Regions from separate parts of the Priestia sp. J2 genome, predicted to be linked through region 2. Evidence: riboswitches for the same ligand, from Rfam matches in the RefSeq annotation. Region 2 holds a riboswitch; each other region holds the start of a gene.
The links. Region 2 has a riboswitch for cyclic di-AMP ahead of LJY09_RS20220 (APC family permease). Riboswitches for the same ligand answer to the same signal wherever they lie in the genome.
Positions count from the first base shown of each region.

Region 1 (3,120 bases), 190 kb from region 2:
GAATAAAAGAGGCTAGGACAGAAGTAGTTTAGTGGAAAGAAGATCCGAACGATGAATCGTTCGGATCTTTTCGTTAGTACGGTGAACGTATGTTTCAATCACTTTTCATCTTTTAAATGACTCAATAATGCAGAAGACATCTCCACGTGAGAAAGGGCGATGTGTGAAATCGTTTTGGCATAAGGTGTAATTTCGTTAATAAATTGCTCGAGTACGTGCAGGTGAGGAAGCTGAAGCTTTGTAATGAAGCAAGCCTGTCCGGCGATGCGTTCACAGAATAAAGCATAGGGATACTGAGAAATAAATCTTTTAAAACGCTCGTGCTCTCCGTTTTTCATGGTTACTTCAATAAAACACGAGACGGGCAACTGCAGCTTTTCATAATCAATATCGATTGTATATCCTTTTATAATACCAAAGCTCTCTAGCTGTCTTACTCGCTCTGCCACTGAAGGAGGAGACAGGTTAATTTGTTTTCCTAGCTCTCTTAAGGAAAGACGGCTGTTTTGCTGCAGTGCCTGCAAAATCGATAAATCAATTTCATCAATTTTCAATTGAAAACCTTCTTTCATATTAATGTTTCATTTGATTAGTAATAGCAGATAATATGTTTTATTTGTTATCTGAAATCTCCATTTTTCTTACTATAATAATTAAAAAGGAGTGAGTAAAAAATGGCAAGAGTTTTGTTAACAAACGAAGAGGGAACAAATTTTGAAAAAGCACTGAATTTAATTCCAGATGTAAAAAGGTTGTATGATGAGCTATACGACAAGCTTTGGAACAGTGATATAGTAAAAAGAGAGACTAAGGAAAAAATCAGGCTTTATCTAGCAGGTGTTAACGGCTGTGAGACGTGTATGAGCATGTCATATGTAGGCGATAAGACGCTTAATCAAAAAGTGTTAAGAGAAAAAGAGCTGGAAGAAAAAGATCGACTGCTGTTTCGATTTATAGATGTATACCGAGTGCGTCCAAGGGATTTGACGGATGCTGATATGGATCAATTAAAGAAATTTTACAGTGATACGCAGCTATTAGAGCTTTTGGCTGTTATTAATTTGTTTGATCAATTTCACAAACTGATTGTCAGTTTAGATTTATATGATTTTTGCAGTTTGCAGCGCAAGTGATGTCTTCCCTAAAAATATCTTGACAGACAAAATCCACAGGAGTAAGATAGCTTTCGTGAAGTGAAACGTATCATGAATCGAATCGATTATTCTAAAAAATAGATCATAGACATTTGAATAAAAATCGCTTAATCCATTACGGAGCGGAGGACCCATTATTTACGCACATATTGTGCTCCGGGGTGAATCCTTAAAAAGGTAGGGTTACTCTTAAAACCCGAACCCGACAGCTAACTTCGCAAGCGTTTTGAGGGGGAAGAGTGTGAAAAAACACAGGAGCCTTCCTGTGTTTTTTTGCGCTTTTTTTAAGAAAAACATGTAATTTTTTAGAAAAAGTATAAGCTAAGAGAACACACAGCAGTTGAAGAAAGGAATAAATACATTATGAAAAAACAGTTTGCTGTATTGGGATTAGGTCGTTTTGGAGGCAGTTTGGTTGAAGAGTTTGCTAATTTGGATGTGGATGTGCTCGCTATTGACCGCAATCAGGAGGTAGTAAAGAAATATAGCAACTCAGCTACATATGTCGTGCAAGCGAACGCAATTGATGAAGCTAGCTTAAAAGGGCTAGGCATTCGTAACGTTGATCATGCTCTTATTTCGTTTGGAGACGATATCGAAGCAAGCGTGCTTGCAACGATGCTTTTAAAAGATATGGGCGTTAAGCAAGTATGGGTAAAAGCGGTGAATATGTATCATCAAAAAGTGCTGGAGAAAATAGGAGCGGACAAAGTCATTCATCCTGAGCGCGATATTGCGAAGCGGATTGCTCATCACGTGGTGTCAGAAAAAATTATTGACTATATTGAACTGTCTAAAGACTATAGTATTGTTGAAATTGTCGCTTCTAAGAAACTTCATAATAAAACGCTGTTTGATTTAAATATTCGTGCAAAGTACGGCTGTAATATTATCGGTTTTCAGCGAAAAGACGGGGAAATGGTGATTTCGCCTACGGCGCATGAAACAATTGAACAAGGAGATATGCTTATTGTTATCGGACATAATCGCGATTTAAACCGTTTTGAAGAAGAAGGAGTTTAACTTATGAAAAAAAAAATTGTTAGGCTTACGCCGCCGCAGCTGCTTGTCTCCATTTTTGGCGGAGGAATTATTATTGGTGCTCTTTTATTAATGATGCCTTTTTCTACTACTGAGCCAATCCGGTGGGTAGACGCCCTTTTTACATCTACTTCCGCTATGACAGTGACCGGCTTAGCCGTCGTAGATACAGGTACGCGTTTTACCGTCATCGGTCAAACGATTATTATGCTGTTAATTCAAATAGGCGGTCTTGGCATTATGTCATTTGCCGTGCTGATTTTTATGATGCTAGGTAAAAAAATTGGATTTAAAGAGCGTATGCTCGTTCAGCAGGCATTAAATCAAACGAGCGTCGGCGGAGTTGTCCTGCTAGTTAAAAGGCTGTTTATCTTTTCATTTTTAATTGAGTTTGTTGCACTTATCTTTTTAGCGATACGCTGGGTTCCGGAATTCGGATGGTCTAAGGGGCTATTCTTTAGCTTGTTTCATTCAATTTCAGCTTTTAATAACGCAGGGTTCGGACTATTATCTGACAGCTTAGTTCAGTATGTAGGAGATCCCGTTATTAACATAACGATTTCCTTTTTGTTTATTATTGGTGGGTTAGGATTTACCGTTCTTGCTGATATGTGGGTAAAAAAATCGTATAAAAAACTAACGCTGCATTCAAAAATTATGATTATCAGCACGTTTGCCATTAACGTGATTGCCATGCTTTTTATTTTTTTCTTAGAGTACGGCAATTCACATACACTTGGAAGTTTGTCATTAGGAGACAAAGTGTGGGCGTCTTATTTTCAAGCGGTAACAACACGCACAGCAGGTTTTAATAGTATCGATATAGGAAGTCTACATGATTCCACCATATTTTTAATGGTTATGTTAATGTTCATAGGTGCAGGGAGTGCGTCAACAGGAGGAGGTATTAAACTAACAACGTTTG
Region 1 covers NZ_CP086208.1:3,708,902-3,712,021, reverse strand. Annotated here, with positions in the region: gene LJY09_RS19265 (Lrp/AsnC family transcriptional regulator) at 99-554, opposite strand; gene LJY09_RS19260 (carboxymuconolactone decarboxylase family protein) at 675-1,133, shown strand; cyclic di-AMP (ydaO/yuaA leader) riboswitch at 1,249-1,393, shown strand; gene LJY09_RS19255 (potassium channel family protein) at 1,518-2,177, shown strand; gene LJY09_RS19250 (TrkH family potassium uptake protein) at 2,181-3,120, shown strand, end outside.
Region 1: linked by a shared signal. The riboswitch ahead of LJY09_RS19255 (potassium channel family protein) and the one ahead of LJY09_RS20220 (APC family permease) in region 2 are both predicted to bind cyclic di-AMP.

Region 2 (3,120 bases):
CGATAACCGGTAAGAAAACGAGCACGGACCATACTTGTGAAAACTTCGTTGTAAACAAAATGATTAGCACCGTTAAGGTAATGAGGGCACCAATTAAGTTAATGGTTAGCTTTCCTTGCCAGCCGGCCGGCTTTTCTCTAAGCCATTTGACAATCATGCCTGTTTGAGAAAGCGTAAATGGAATGAACACTCCAACTGCATAAAGAGGAATTAATTGTTCCGTCGCTCCTTTAAAGGCGACAAGTAAGACAATAGAAGCAATTCCAAGGGTCACAATTCCATTTGAATAGCCTAGTCGATCGCCGCGAATTTGAAACATTCTTGGCATGTATTTATCAGACGATAAGTTTACGGCAAGCAAAGGGAAAGCTGAAAAACCTGTATTCGCCGCTAGCACTAAAATCAGAGCTGTGGTACCTTGAATAAAATAATAAAATCCATTTCGTCCAAATACACTCGATGCAATTTGTGATACAACCGTTTCATCTGCTTTTGGAGAAATGCCAAGCCAATAAGCTAAAAACGTGATGCCAGAAAATAAAACGGCTAAAATACCGCCCATCAGCATTAATGTATGAACAGCATTTTTTGCACCTGGATCTTTAAAGTTAGGCACTGCATTTGAAATAGCTTCTACACCAGTCAATGCCGAACAGCCTGATGAAAAAGCTTTTAATAATAAAAACAAACTAATACCTGGCACCACGGTACCGAGAGATGTATGAAGCTCAGGTGAAACTTGACCTGTCACTATTTTGAAGAAGCCCACCGCTATTAACAAAATAAGAGCAATAACAAATAAATAAACCGGATAAGCTAAGACAGAAGCGGATTCTGTTACACCTCGTAAATTTAAAACCGTAATAAAAATCACCAGCAAACACGCAATTACTACGTTATAGTGATGCAGCGTTGGAAAAGCCGAAGTTAAAGCATCGGTTCCTGCTGAAACACTCACGGCAACTGTTAAAATATAATCTACTAACAGTGATCCCCCAGCGATAAGTCCAGGATTTTCTCCTAAATTGGTTTTCGAAACAATATAAGCTCCTCCGCCTTGCGGATACGCATAAATAATTTGACGATATGAAAGAATTAAAGCCGTCAGCAGCACCAATACCCCAATCGCAATTGGAATCGAATACCAATAGGCAAGCACGCCCACTGTTGCAAGGACAATCAAAATCTGTTCTGTTCCATAAGCCACTGAAGATAAGGCATCTGATGATAAAATAGCCAGCGCTTTAAGCTTACTAAGCTTTTGATCGCCTAACTCTTTTGTTTTGAGCGGCTTTCCAATCAATAATCTCTTGAGAACTGAATAGTTCACGTAATTTCCCTCCGATGATTGCTTAGCTACTATTCACTGTTCGTTGCTAAGCTCCGTTACAAGTTCATGAATAAGTGATATTATCCCTAAAAAATACCTTTTTATGTTAAAAAAGCGCACAAAAAAAACACTAAGGGTTCTCAGCGTTTTTACACAGCTTAAACCTCCTCTCCAAAACGCTTATGGGGTTAGCTGTCGGATTCGGGCTATGAGAGTAGCCCTACCTTTTAAAAAAAAGGATTCACCCCAAGTGACAATGCACAAATTTGGGTCCCCCACTTCTGACGAATTAAGCGATAACAGGTCAATATAATTTTCGGTTAAAGAGTATGATCGATAACATGTTTCTTTCATAACTATCCTTTGTTCTTAGATAATATACTCCCGTACAAATGGTTTGTAAAGCATTATTTTACGTAAACGATAAAATAGTACTTAAGGCGCTTTTAAGGGGAAAACAAAAGGCCTTCTGCCTGCTTACAGAAGACCTGCTTTCTTTAACTTTTTGCTTTTAAAACGGCTGCTAGCTTGTTTTTCGTTTGAGGACCATAAATGCCATCTACATCATAAGGAAGATACACAAGCTGAAAACGTCTGACTGCATCTTTCGTTTGTACTCCATATATTCCGTCTACTGACCCTACTTTAAAACTAACCGCGTTTAATGCTCTTTGAAGCTGTTTCACTGCTTCTCCAGAATCGCCTTGTTTTAAAATTCCATTGGGAAGTGGATATTGTTCAGAAGGTGGTGTTGGAGTAGGTGTTGGTGAAGTTCCTGAAGGAATAACAATTGTTTTTCCAACCTGTAGTGTTAAAGGATCAGAAAGCCCTGTATTCGCTTCTTGAAGCTCCTGTACTGTTATGCCGTACTTCTGTGCAATACTGTACAGCGTATCTCCTTGCTTAATTGTATACGTTTTTTCACCTGGTTCAGAAGGTGATGGATTTGGTGTCGGTGTTGGAGATGGCGATGGATTTGGAACTGCACGACGAGGTAAATTTAAATATACGGCAATTCCTTTTGCATACGATTCACCCATGCTTTTTAAAAAAGCTTCATTTTGAAGAAGTGCTGCATCGGCGCTCCTATCAATAAAAGCTATTTCAGTTAGTACTGCAGGCATATTTGTTAAGCGAAGCACCGCATAATTGGCCGATTTTCGTCCACGATTCGGATGATTATACGACAGCAGCGTTGGCTGTACTTGCCCGTGCACAATCGATTGAAACGTTTTACTAGCATTGCTAGCGCTTCTATAAACATAATCTTCGTATCCTGTTCCTCCACCGGCATTTACGTGAATAGACATAAATGCATCTGCCCCCCACGAATTAGCTTGAGAAGCGCGCTGAGATAACGATAAAAAAGTATCTGTGGTACGGGTGGTTTTAATCGTAAAGTCACTGTAAGTGCTATTTAAATAGCTTATTAAATATTGTTGAATTTTTAACACTAAGTTTTTTTCATACAGTCCATTCGCTCCAACTGCTCCTGCATCTGCCCCACCATGTCCTGCATCAAGATAAATTTTTTTCATATTACTTGTCCCTCCTTATTGTTAACATATGCATGAGGGAAAAAAGTGCTACGTATACTAGCCTACTTAGTGAAAAATTACTAAAAAAGGAGATTGAGACATAACGAAATCACTTCAAACTCAAAACGAACAAATGGGATAAATGCGCTAGTATGGATGGCTTGTTACATCGCTGTTGAATTCCGTGCAAGGCTTCGCTTTCCGCGGGGGGGCTGGTGAGCCTCCTCGTCGCGTTCGCTACTGCGGAGTCTC
Region 2 covers NZ_CP086208.1:3,896,719-3,899,838, forward strand. Annotated here, with positions in the region: gene LJY09_RS20220 (APC family permease) at 1-1,330, opposite strand, end outside; cyclic di-AMP (ydaO/yuaA leader) riboswitch at 1,493-1,636, opposite strand; gene LJY09_RS20225 (N-acetylmuramoyl-L-alanine amidase) at 1,828-2,868, opposite strand.

Region 3 (3,120 bases), 1.6 Mb from region 2:
AAGGTACATAGCTTTATGTGGGAAATTATTGTAGCAATCATTTTAGGGATTGTAGAAGGTTTAACAGAGTTTGCTCCCGTTTCGTCAACTGGGCATATGATTATTGTGGATGACCTGTGGTTAAATTCAAAAGAATTATTTTCATCTCCAGTAGCTAATACATTTAAGATTGTTATTCAGCTAGGGTCGATCTTAGCAGTAGTTGTTATTTTTAAAGATCGTTTTATTAATTTATTAGGATTGGGAAAAAAACCAGCTGCTGCAATTGGACCGACAAATCGCTTAAATTTAATGCAGGTAATTGTTGGTTTGTTACCCGCAGGAGTGTTAGGACTTTTGTTTGATGATTACATTGATGAACATTTGTTTTCTTTAAATACGGTGCTAATTGGCTTAGTGGTCGGAGCTGTATTAATGATTCTAGCAGATTTGTTTGGACCTAAACGTCCGCGTGTAGAGACGGTGGACCAAATGTCTTATGGACAAGCACTAGGTATAGGACTGTTTCAATGTATTGCTCTTTGGCCAGGTTTTTCTCGTTCAGGCTCAACGATTTCAGGAGGGGTTCTTCTTGGAATGAGCCATAAGGCAGCCGCAGATTTTACATTTATTATGGCAGTGCCAATTATGGCAGGAGCAAGTGGACTTTCATTGGTTAAAAACTGGCAGTATTTCACATCAGATGCACTACCGTTTTTTATTGCTGGTTTTATCAGCGCCTTTATTTTTGCGCTTATATCGATTCGCTTTTTCTTAAAATTAATCAACCGCATTAAATTAGTTCCGTTTGCCATTTATCGAATTATTTTAGCGGCTATTCTATATTTTGTATTTTTATAAAATAAATAAGCGTATTTTATAGCCATTTAAACTTCTGATAAAGACTTAAAAAGCAAGAAAAAGCTATTGCAACATTGCAATAGCTTTTTTGCATAAATATATATTATTGTCTTTTGAAAGCGTTTTATAAACATGGGTATTGACAAAACGTGTCGAAAAATAGTAAATTAATATTTGTGCAGTATAAAGTTAAGTAAAAGTAAGACTTCTGTTTAGTTTTATTGACTGTAAAAAACGTATGACAACGTATAGATCGTTTTAATTTTATAAAAATTGAATAATAAGCTTAATCGTATAGAGCGGGGGAATCATTATCGGCAGTAAAGCTGCCTTGGGGTGAATCCTTACAAAAGGTAGGAAACTCTCAATTCCGAATCCGACAGTTAACCTCGTTTGCTTTATTGAGAGAAAGAGCCCAAAATAGCGTAAGTAAAAGGCTGTTCTTTCTTAAGAATAGTCTTTTTTTGTTTTTTCAGAAAAGTATATACAAATGTCATACATCTTTGGGGAGGTACATCTATGAAAAAAATTCGTTTTGGTTTGGCTACGCAGATTTTTACCGGTTTAATCCTCGGTGTTCTTGTAGGAGTAATTTGGTTTAACGATCCGCGTGTAGTAACATACCTGCAGCCGCTGGGAGACTTGTTCTTAAGATTGATTAAGATGATTGTTATTCCAATTGTTATCTCAAGTTTAGTCGTTGGAGTTGCAGGAGCAGGTAGCGGTAAACAGGTCGGAAAGCTTGGCGTTAAAACCATTCTCTATTTTGAAATTATTACAACTTTCGCAATTGTAATCGGTGTATTGATTGCTAATATTTTTCATCCTGGACAAGGTGTAGACATTCATTCAGCACAGAAGAGTGATATTTCACAATACGTTGAAACATCCGAACAGCAAGAAGGAAAGTCAGTGGCTGAAACGTTCTTACACATTGTTCCGACAAACTTTTTCCAGTCAATTGTTGAAGGGGACATGCTAGCAATTATCTTCTTTACAGTATTGTTCGCACTTGGAGTAGCGGCAATTGGAGAAAGAGGAAAGCCTGTTGTTCAATTCTTTGACGGCGTTTCTCACGCAATGTTTCACGTGGTAAACCTAGTAATGAAAGTGGCTCCGATTGGAGTATTTGCTTTAATTGGTGTAACAGTTTCGAAATTCGGTTTAGAGTCACTTCTTTCATTAGGAAAGCTTGTTATCTTAGTTTACTTAGCGTTAATTTTCTTCCTACTTGTTGTATTAGGAGGAATTGCGAAATGGGCAGGAATTAACATTTTCCACTTATTCCGCTATATGAAAGATGAACTGTTGTTAGCATACAGTACATCTAGTTCTGAGACAGTTCTTCCGCGAATTATGGAAAAACTTGAAAAGATGGGCTGTCCAAAAGCTATCGTATCGTTCGTTGTACCAATTGGTTATACATTTAACCTAGATGGTTCTGTTCTCTATCAAGCGATTGCAGCGTTATTCTTAGCGCAGGTGTATGGTATTGATTTAACAATCGTTCAACAGCTGACGCTCATTCTGGTATTGATGGTTACATCTAAAGGAATGGCTGCGGTGCCAGGAACATCATTTGTTGTATTACTGGCTACTCTTGGAACAATCGGCGTTCCGGCAGAAGGATTAGCCTTCATTGCGGGAGTAGACAGAATCATGGATATGGCACGTACGGTTGTTAACTTAGTAGGAAACACACTAGCAGCAATTGTGATGTCTAAATCTGAAGGCAAATTTGACCCTAAAAAAGGTACAGAGGTCATGAGAGCCGGCTAATTTATAAATTAAAAAGCTACTTATTCTATTCAAAAAATTAGAATAAGTAGCTTTTTTCATAATAATTCCTTTATTATTATGGAAATTGACCCTATAATATGTAACATCAGGTATAAATATATCCAAATTTTATTCTTACATAAAAGCAGTCACTGGTTCCTTTCTTTATCAATAAATATAGAGATAGCTTAGCTAGTTGGGGGATAGTAGAGTATGTGGAAAAAGCGAATATGGGTCATTGCCTCGATAGTAATCGTATGTTTGTTAATCCCTTACAGTTTACCGATTGTGTTTGCTTTATTAACAGCATTAGCGCTTGAGGGTATTGTTCAAAAATTGCATCAATCTTTTAAAATGAAGAGAGTCTACGCAGTGCTTATGACCTTCATTTTATATGTTGTTTCGCTCATACTTATTGGATTTTTTATTGTTCGGACAATCGTTACGCAAGTGGTAGCTCTTTCAAAGATAGCGCCTTCATTTGTAAAAGAAATCTATGAA
Region 3 covers NZ_CP086208.1:425,593-428,712, forward strand. Annotated here, with positions in the region: gene LJY09_RS02300 (undecaprenyl-diphosphate phosphatase) at 16-840, shown strand; cyclic di-AMP (ydaO/yuaA leader) riboswitch at 1,114-1,253, shown strand; gene LJY09_RS02305 (glutamate/proton symporter GltT) at 1,360-2,619, shown strand; gene ytvI (sporulation integral membrane protein YtvI) at 2,833-3,120, shown strand, end outside.
Region 3: linked by a shared signal. The riboswitch ahead of LJY09_RS02305 (glutamate/proton symporter GltT) and the one ahead of LJY09_RS20220 (APC family permease) in region 2 are both predicted to bind cyclic di-AMP.

Region 4 (3,120 bases), 850 kb from region 2:
GTAACGCCAAACATTGCCATCATGAAAGAATTAGACAGTGAAAAATGGGATATCCATTATGTCGGTTCTCACAATGGTATTGAGAAAGAATTAATTACAAAATTAAACGTTCCATATCATGCGATTTCAAGCGGGAAGCTGCGTCGATATGTAGATATGGAAAATGTAAAAGATGTATTTCGAGTAGCAAAAGGGGTTGGCGATGCACGTCGCGTGCTGAAAAAACTAAAGCCTTCTCTTGTTTTTTCAAAAGGCGGTTTCGTCACAGTTCCTGTGGTAATGGCTGCTAAATCTTTAAACATTCCCGTGTTCATTCATGAAAGTGATTTAACACCGGGACTGGCAAATAAAATTGCGCAGAAATTTGCCACTAAAATTTTTACTTCTTTTGATGAAGCCGCAAACTACTTTCCAAAAGAAAAAGTGCAGGTTGTTGGTTCACCTATTCGAAAAGAGCTATTTAGCGGAAGCGCAGCGAACGGGGAAAGCTGGCTACGCTTTTATGATAAGCGCCCCATTTTAACGATTATGGGCGGAAGTTTAGGAGCACGCCGTATTAATGAAATCGTTCGAGAGTCTTTGCCTGAACTGCAAAAGAAATTCCAAATTGTACACCTTTGCGGAAAAGGCAATATTGATACAAGCCTTGAAAAAGAGTCAGGATACCGTCAGTTAGAATACGTAAACGAACAGCTTCCTGATGTTCTAGCGGCAACTGATTATGTGATTACACGCGGTGGATCCAATGCCATTTTTGAGTTTTTAGCTCTTCATAAACCGATGATGATTATTCCTTTATCAAAAGCACAGAGTCGCGGAGATCAAATTTTAAATGCACAATCTTTTAAGAAAAAAGGCTACTGTATGGTTGTAGAAGAAGAACAGTTAACAAAAGAATTGTTTTTACGTGAAGTAAGTGAGCTTCAGCAGCAGGCAAGTACAATGAAGCGTACAATGCGTGAAGCAACAAAAACGGATGCTATTTCAATTCTTGTAAATGAAATTGAGAAAATGAGCTAAAAAAAGCGTTCTTATCTCCTCGATAAGAACGCTTTTTTTCTTCTGAAATTATTATTTTAAAATAATGAATAAATATAGAAAAATAAAGCTTTTAAAATTTCAAAAAATGTTGTTGACAGTAAATTTTAACAGGAGTAAGATTACTCTCATAAAACGTTCCACTGTGAAACGCTGAGTCTTTTCTGAAAGAGAAGGAAAGAGCGGAGGACCCAATTATCAGGGGTGAATCTCTTAATTGAGTAGGGTTACTTTCTTGACCCGAACCCGTCAGCTAACTTCGTAAGCGTTAAGAGAGAGGATGGTGTAATCGTGGTCGTTTTCTATAACAGCGGATAGTACGCTCCTTTCAAAATATAGGTGAAAGGAGCGTCAGGATGCATTTATCTAAGCAAATGATTCAAATGATTGAATATCGGGCAATGTGCGACCAGCAATCTTTTGATCTAGCAAACCGCTATTTGTCTACGTTAGCTAATCAAAGTTTTAAACGCAGCAGTAAAAGTCATCATTAAGTCTAAAAATTAAATAACAAATATACGCTTAATCAATTATGAGCGGGGGACCCAATATTTTGTACGTATGTACTAGGGGTGAATCTCTTAACTGAGTAGGGTTACTTCCATAACCCGAATCCGACAGCTAACTCCGTAAGCGTTTTGGGAGTAAAAAATTCGTGTCAATCACGGCTTATTTGTCGTGCATTAAACCGCGGAAGAGAACTCTCTTCTGCGGTTTTTTAGTGGAAAAAAATAGCATCACGTCTCGCGGTTAGCTTTTTTGGACGTGATGCTTTATGAAAAGAAACCGTCACTAAACTTAGAAGCTATCATTTTTGTCAGGAAACAGTTAGGAGGAAGCAACTTGGATATGATGATGCTTGGAACGCTTGCCTTATTAGCGACTGCTATGTACGGAATTATTCGCTGGTCGTCTCATGTAGTAGACGACAGAGAGGAGAAGTGAACATGTCGTTCATTTTGTCAGGTATTTCAGTTCTCGTTTTAATTTATTTAGTATATGTACTGTTAAATCCAGAACAATTTTAATAAGCGGAGGAATAAAAAGTGGGGATTTTTCTACTATCAGTTGCGCTGCTGCTTATTTTTGTAGCGCTTATTGCAAAGCCCGTAGGTATTTATATAGCGAATGTGTTTTCAAACGATAAAAACACTAGCTTGATAGGAAAGATAGAAACGGTGATGTTTAAAGCAGCAGGAATTAAAGGGCTTAATCAGACGTGGAAGCAATATGCATTTGCTCTTGTTTTGGCGAATACGTTTATGATTTTTGTGGTGTACCTTATCTTCCGGTTTCAAGGGGTACTGCCGTTTAACCCAAGCCACATCAAAGGAATGGATCCGGCACTTGCTTTTAACACGGCCATTAGTTTTATGACAAATACGAACTTGCAGCACTACAGCGGCGAATCAGGATTGTCCTATTTCTCGCAGATGGCCGCCATTGTATTTATGATGTTTGCTGCACCAGCAACGGCACTTGCAGTAGCAATCGCTTTTATTCGTGGGCTGGCAGGGAAAGAAATGGGAAACTTTTTTGTTGATTTTGTAAAGTCAATTACGCGTATTTTACTTCCTATCGCTTTTATAACAGGCATTTTATTTATGTTTTTAGGTGTCCCTCAAACGTTAAGCGGAACGGTTACTGCCCATACAATAGAAGGGGCAACACAGCAAATAGCAAGGGGACCAGTTGCTTCTTTTCTTTCAATTAAAGAGCTAGGAAACAACGGAGGGGGATTTTTTGGTGTCAATTCAGCTCATCCATTTGAAAATCCTAACGCGTTGAGCAATGTATTACAAATCGTCCTTATGCTTTTATTGCCAACAGCACTTCCTTTCACATACGGAAAAATGATCGGAAAGCGTAAGCAAGGCCGCATTTTGTTTGTAGCGATGAGTATGCTGTTTATCGTTATTTTAAGCACAGCGTTCGTAACAGAGTGGGGTGGCAATCCAAGACTTGATGCTTTTCATTTGAACGAAGCGAACGGTTATATGGAAGGGAAAGAAGTCCGTTTTGGTGTCGGCATGTCGACGCTTTACGCCATCGTGACGACAGCAAGTGAAACAGGTGCAGTCA
Region 4 covers NZ_CP086208.1:3,050,033-3,053,152, reverse strand. Annotated here, with positions in the region: gene LJY09_RS15460 (undecaprenyldiphospho-muramoylpentapeptide beta-N-acetylglucosaminyltransferase) at 1-1,020, shown strand, start outside; cyclic di-AMP (ydaO/yuaA leader) riboswitch at 1,180-1,322, shown strand; gene LJY09_RS15455 (hypothetical protein) at 1,395-1,532, shown strand; cyclic di-AMP (ydaO/yuaA leader) riboswitch at 1,548-1,688, shown strand; gene kdpF (K(+)-transporting ATPase subunit F) at 1,986-2,066, shown strand; gene kdpA (potassium-transporting ATPase subunit KdpA) at 2,091-3,120, shown strand, end outside.
Region 4: linked by a shared signal. The riboswitch ahead of kdpF (K(+)-transporting ATPase subunit F) and the one ahead of LJY09_RS20220 (APC family permease) in region 2 are both predicted to bind cyclic di-AMP.